DNA from 2 places in the Caballeronia sp. DA-9 genome. Region 2 is predicted to be linked to the other one. Evidence: riboswitches for the same ligand, from Rfam matches in the RefSeq annotation. Region 2 holds a riboswitch; the other holds the start of a gene.
The links. A riboswitch is a leader RNA that binds a small molecule or an ion and turns the genes downstream of it on or off. The one in region 2 is predicted to bind thiamine pyrophosphate.
Positions count from the first base shown of each region.

Region 1: linked by a shared signal. The riboswitch ahead of thiC (phosphomethylpyrimidine synthase ThiC) and the one ahead of ACRWA7_RS31390 (FAD-dependent oxidoreductase) in region 2 are both predicted to bind thiamine pyrophosphate.

Region 1 is NZ_CP195133.1:1,207,073-1,210,478, reverse strand. Features, by position in the region: gene ACRWA7_RS21600 (EamA family transporter) at 1-765, opposite strand, end outside; TPP riboswitch at 1,178-1,308, shown strand; gene thiC (phosphomethylpyrimidine synthase ThiC) at 1,538-3,406, shown strand, end outside.
Region 2 is NZ_CP195133.1:3,300,359-3,303,764, forward strand. Features, by position in the region: gene ACRWA7_RS31380 (thiazole synthase) at 1-580, opposite strand, end outside; gene thiS (sulfur carrier protein ThiS) at 604-801, opposite strand; gene ACRWA7_RS31390 (FAD-dependent oxidoreductase) at 810-1,961, opposite strand; TPP riboswitch at 2,175-2,305, opposite strand; gene ACRWA7_RS31395 (ABC transporter ATP-binding protein/permease) at 2,591-3,406, shown strand, end outside.

The sequences.
Region 1 (3,406 bases), 1.6 Mb from region 2:
CAGCAGGTCCGAAGGCAGCTTGAGCCGGCTCGCAAGATGAGAGCCGCCGGCCCAGAAGATTGCGCCGCATAGAATCGCGAGACTGCCGGCGGTGGAACCGGACGACGGATCGCCGTGATTCAGCAACGCAATACCGACCAGCCCGAGCCCGACCGCGACCCATTCGCCCTTCGCCACCTTGCGCCCGGCAATCGCGGCGATCACCGTGGCGAACAGCGGCACGGTCGCGACCATGACAGCGGCTGTTCCGGTTTCGACGGTCCGCATGCCGAACGCGAGCATCCCGCTGGATAACCCCACGAGCAGCGTGCCGACCAGCGCCGCATTGCGGACTTCCGCAGCCTTTGGCCAGACCGGATTGCGCCGCGCGGCGAAGATAAACAAGCCGATTCCGGCGAACAGGTTGCGCAAGCCGGAAAGCATCAGCGGCGGAAAGGCCTCCAGCGACAAGTGCACGGCCATATAGGTCGAGCCCCACACCAGATAAACCACGCACAGTGCAAGCGCGATCCTGCCGCCGCGCGTTGCCGGCAGGCGGAAAGGGAAATAGCCAGGAAGATTGAATGGCCGGCGCGGGCGGACGTCGATTCCTGCTTGCGGCTGCGTTGCGCCGGGCGGGAACGCATTCGTCTGTATGGCGTCCGGCGTTTGTGCGTCAGTCGCTGGCTGCGGGAACGGCAACACCTCCGCCGAAGCCTGCGGCGCGGGCGGAATGTATTGCGGAGACGACGAGGACGACTGCGGCGGCGGCAACGACGTAGACATCCGTTACTCCGTACCAACAGCAAAATTGGCTGGCCAGGCGGCCAAGCGCGAGAAAACGCCCGGGACAGCGTTCAGGACAGCCGGAACCGGCCCGGCCGGCAACCGGTGAACCGATGAACGGCACGCATGCCGCCTGGACATCGCGGCAAAACGGGCAAGGCAGAACAACATGTCGGAAGCAGCAGAAAAGGGTCGGGCATCACCATGCCGAAGCTCGATACCAGCTTGAAAACCGGCGCGAACCGCCGCGATCAACGGGCCCGGGCCGGACAGCACGAAAAAAATCCATGCGCATCCGGGAAAACACCGTGGCCGCCACGCGGTGGACGCCATTATGCAGTAAGCGCAGTACGCACACGCGAGAACGTTACAGATGGTTGCCAACTCGCTACGCCGAGGTGTATTGTTGCGGCTGCTAACGCGGGGGTCCTGCGCTGCACATCGCAATCCGTCTGTCTGGATTGTCCGTGTGTCGCGGGTGAGAAATACCCTTTGAACCTGATCTGGATAATGCCAGCGCAGGGAAGCGTTCGGATTTTGCCGCGCCGGGGTCTTTTCTCTTCTTCTCGCGCATCCTCGCCGAATCCGCCGCCTCCTCTCTCTGCTTTTTCTTCGGTCTCCCGTAGCTAGCGTTTGATCCAGCCGTTTTTCGTGCGTCGTGCATCTGTATGCATTCACGCCGGCGGCTGGGAACAGCCGTCCCCGCAACCATCTGCATGGGACCGGAGTCAGGCGCGCACGCGCCAACTCCGGCCGACACAGGAGAAACCGCATGAATGCCAACCCGAAATTCCTGTCCGCCGACGCCGTCGTCGATGCCGCCGCCATCGCGCCGCTGCCCAACTCGCGCAAGATCTATGTGACGGGTTCGCGCCCGGACATCCGCGTGCCGATGCGCGAAATCACGCAATCGGACACCAACGAGAGCTTCGGCAGCGAGAAGAACCCGCCGGTCTACGTCTACGACACCTCCGGTCCCTACTCCGACCCGCAAGCGCACATCGACATCCGTTCGGGCTTGCCGGCGCTGCGTCAGGCGTGGATTGAAGAACGCGGCGATACCGAATCGCTGAGCGGTCTCTCAAGCGATTTCGGCCGTGAACGCGCCGCCGATCCCGCCACGGCCGACCTGCGTTTCAAGGGCTTGCACCGCACGCCGCGCCGCGCCGCTGCGGGCAAGAACGTCACGCAGATGCACTACGCGCGTCAGGGCATCATCACGCCGGAGATGGAGTTCGTCGCGATCCGCGAAAACCAGCGCCGCGCCGAATATCTCGAGTCGCTTAAGAAAAGCGGCCCGAACGGTGAAAAACTCGCCGCGATGATGGGCCGCCAGCATCCCGGCCAGGCGTTCGGCGCAAAGGCGTTCGGTGAAGGCGCGCCGAAGGAGATCACCGCTGAATTCGTGCGCGAGGAAATTGCCCGCGGACGCGCGATCATCCCGAACAACATCAACCACCCGGAAAGCGAGCCGATGATCATCGGACGCAACTTCCTGGTGAAGATCAACGCGAATATCGGCAATTCGGCGGTGACGTCGTCCATTGGCGAGGAAGTCGACAAGATGACGTGGTCGATCCGCTGGGGCGGCGACACGGTGATGGATCTGTCCACCGGCAAGCACATTCATGAGACGCGGGAATGGATCATCCGCAACAGCCCGGTACCGATCGGGACCGTGCCGATCTATCAGGCGCTCGAAAAGGTCAACGGCAAGGCTGAAGACCTGACCTGGGAAATCTTCCGCGACACGCTGATCGAACAGGCCGAACAGGGCGTGGACTACTTCACCATTCACGCGGGCGTCCTGCTGCGCTACGTGCCGATGACCGCGAACCGCATGACCGGCATTGTCTCGCGCGGCGGTTCGATCATGGCCAAATGGTGTCTCGCGCACCACAAGGAAAGCTTCCTGTACGAGCATTTCGAGGACATCTGCGAAATCATGAAGGCTTACGACGTGGCCTTCTCGCTTGGCGACGGCCTGCGCCCGGGTTCCATCTACGACGCCAACGACGAAGCCCAGCTCGGCGAACTGAAGACACTCGGCGAACTGACCCAGATTGCGTGGAAGCACGATGTGCAAGTGATGATCGAAGGCCCGGGCCACGTGCCGATGCAACTCATCAAGGAAAACATGGATTTGCAACTTGAATGGTGCGACGAAGCGCCGTTCTACACGCTCGGACCGCTCACAACGGACATTGCGCCGGGATACGACCACATCACGTCAGGCATTGGCGCTGCGATGATCGGCTGGTTCGGCACCGCCATGCTGTGCTACGTGACGCCAAAGGAACACCTTGGCTTGCCGAACAAGGACGACGTGAAGACCGGCATCATCACGTACAAGCTCGCCGCGCACGCCGCCGACCTGGCGAAGGGTCATCCGGGCGCGCAGGTCCGGGACAACGCGCTGTCCAAGGCGCGCTTCGAATTCCGCTGGGACGACCAGTTCAATCTCGGACTCGATCCGGACAAGGCCCGCGAATTCCATGACGAAACCCTGCCGAAGGATTCCGCCAAGGTCGCACATTTCTGCTCGATGTGCGGCCCGCATTTCTGCTCGATGAAGATCACCCAGGACGTGCGTGAATATGCGGCGAAACAAGGGGTATCGGATGTCGAGGCGCTGAAGCAG
Region 2 (3,406 bases):
CCAGACCGGCATCGACGATAAGCGGCACATCCGGCAACCGCTCGCGCAGCGTGCGCAATCCGTATGGGTTCGTCACGCCTTTACCCGTACCAATCGGCGCGCCCCACGGCATCAGCGCCTCGCAGCCGACGTCGAGCAGGCGGCGGCCGATCACCAGGTCTTCCGTGCAGTACGGCAGCACCTTGAAGCCTTCGCGAACAAGAATTCCAGCGGCTTCCACGAGGCCGATCGGGTCGGGCTGCAGCGTGTAGTCGTCGCCAATGAGTTCGAGCTTCAGCCACGGGGTATCGAAGAGTTCGCGCGCCATTCGCGCCGTGGTCAGCACTTCGTCCACGGTCTGGCAGCCCGCCGTGTTGGGCAGCAACGCAACGCCGTGGCGCTTGAGCACGTCGAAGAAACCGGCTTCGCCCGTGTTCGACTGGCGCCGCAACGCGACGGTGACCATGCCGGGCCGGGCGGCGTCGATGGAATCCGACAGCGATTGCAGCGACGGATAGCGCGACGTTCCCAGCAACACGCGGCTCGGAAACGGCGTGCCGTAGAGCGTGAGGGTATCGGCGGTGGTGATCGTTAAGGTCATGACCAATTCCTGTATGGAAACGCTCAGCCGCCGGCAACCGGCGAGACGATGTCGAGTTTGTCGCCGGCATTGAGCGCTTTCGACGCATGCTCGCCGCGCGCGACGAATTGCCCGTTCAGCGCCACGGCGAACGGCGGCTTCGCGCCGAAAGCGGCGAGCGCGTCGGTGACGGTGGCTGCATCGGGGACGGAAAACGGTTGCTGATTGATGTGGATGTTCATGATGAATCTCAAAGCACAGGCGCGGCTTGTTCGCAGCGCAGCAAGGCGGACCAGCGGGCGTGGTGACGCCAGTCATTGAAGGAGTCGGAATCGGTGACCGCGCCGCCGAGCAGGGCCTGGGCGAGGGTGTTAGCGGTATCGGCGACTTCGGGCGCGATCATGTAGCCGTGCCGATACAACCCGTTCACGCGCAAGGTTCGTGCACCATCCCAGACAATTGCCGGCCGATGATCGGGCAATGTCGGGCGGCATTGCGAATTCAGTTCGAGAATGCGCGCCTCGCCAAAACCCGGATGCACCGCGAACGCCGCGCTCAGCAGTTCCAGCGCGGAGCGCACGGTCACGGGCGACATGTCTTCGCCTTCGACTTCGGTTGCGCCGATCACGTACACGTCGTTTTCCTTCGGCGCGATGTAAAGCGGATAGCGCGGATGCAGCAAGCGCACCGGCCGCGTCAGGCCAATACCCGGCGCATGCACGCGCGCCACTTCGCCACGAATGCCGCGTAGCGCCGGCCACGCGGCTTTCCCGCCGAGACCGCGGCAATCGATCACGAAGCGCGCATCCGGCATCGCATCAATTGTTGTATTCCAGTGAAGATCGACGTTGCGCTCCGCCAGTCCCGCTGCGAGCGCCGCCAGGACCTGACGGTTATCGAGCTGGCCTTCATTGGGAAGCAGCCAGCCCTGCGGGAAGCGCGTACCAAGCGACGGTTCCGCCAACGCGACCTGTTCCCCGGACAGCTTGATGAAGCCGTCCTCAAACAGCGCCGAAGGCGCATTCGCCCGCAACCTGCGCTCGAACAACGGCGCCTCGGCTCGATCGCCAGCGTGCCAGACGACCAGCGTGCCGTTGCGTTGAAAAAACACGGGTTTGGGCAACTGGGCAATCAATCGAGGCCAGCGTTCCAGCGACGCCGCTCCCAGTTCAGTAATCAGCAATTCGGCGCTGGCAGCTTCGGCGAGGGGCGCGAGCATCGCCGCCGCGACCCAGGCCGCCGACTGCGTGCCGGCCGCATCGCCCCGTTCGTACAACGCCACGCGATGCCCTGCGCCCGCCAGCAGCCACGCGACCAGCCGTCCGCACAGGCCGCCGCCGACGACAGCAAAGTCGTCCCGGCCCGTCAGGACACGCGGATTGGAACGCACAACAGTATTCACGATGACGATGCCTCCTCAGCACACGCGGCAGGACCTACGAGCACGCGTTGCGCATAAAAGAAGTCGAAACCGGGAGGAATGCCGGTTTCGAGCCCTGATTGCACGCGCGGCGCACAAAACATGTTCAGGGACGAAACCACGGCGAGATTGCGGCGCCGATACGCACTTACGCGGATCGCGGCCTGCCAATACTGGAAGAGACTGGAAATCCAATTGGGTTTTCCGGAAACTTCCCTCGCCGGTATTACCCGGATCGGGTGCAAAGGGACTCTCTCAGCCTCGCCGCGCATTTTCCGGTCCATCAAAATCGGAAAACGCGCGCCGAAGCACCCCTGTTTCGTCACCAATCATTAAAACATAAAAGCGAAACGGGCCGCAAACCGGAAAAAGCCGGATATGGATGCGAGCAGTTCGCAGCATCCTCGTCTTTCGCGCGTGCTGCGCACACTCTGGCACAATGCCGCGAACGCCGGGTGCATCTCGTTTTGCGCGGATACAGCAAGGATTAAGGCGCAGTTAAGGCGCGCCCGAAACAATGCTCCGGCGCGCCGTCTTCAAGATCCCGTACGATCCGCGGCGCCCGCCAGGTTACAAATTTGCCGCCGAGCCGGCACGTCCTCAGGAAGCTCATGACCATCACACCTCCCGGCAACACGGAACAAAACGCCGACAAAGTGTCGGCGTGGAGTCTCATCAAGCCTTATTGGGTATCGGAAGAACGCGGCATTGCGTGGCTTTTGCTGATTGCGATCATCGCGATCAACATGACGGTCGTGTACATCAATGTCCGCCTGAACAAATGGAACGCGGACTTCTACAACGCGCTCCAGACCAAGAACGTCCACGACTTTCCGCATCTGCTGATGATCTTCACGGGTCTCGCATTCGCGTACATCCTGCTCGCGGTGTACGGCAGGTATTTGCGGCAGATGCTCGGCTTCCGCTGGCGTCAGTGGCTCACGCACCGCTACCTTGAACAATGGCTTGGCGATAACGCCTTCTACCGCATAGAACGCGATCGTCTCGCCGATAACCCCGACCAGCGGATCAGCGACGACCTTCAGTCGTTTGCCACGACGACGCTGGCGTTATCGCTGGATCTGTTGTCTACCCTTGTCACGCTTGCCACATTCATCACCATTCTGTGGTCGCTCGCGGGCGCATTGAGCTTCTCTGTCCTTGGCACGCCGATCACGATTCCGGGCTATATGGTGTGGGCCGCCGCGGGGTATGCCGTGCTCGGATCGCTCCTGATGCAACGGTTCGGCCATCCGCTGGTATCGATCAATTATCAGGCCCAGAAAGTGGAGGCCAACTTCCGCTTCGGCCTGATCCGCATTCGCGAAAACGCGGAACAGATTGCGTTCTACGATGGCGTCGCGACCGAGACCACGACCGCCAAGGGCATCTTTCAAACGATCCGCCAGAACTACTGGCAGATCATG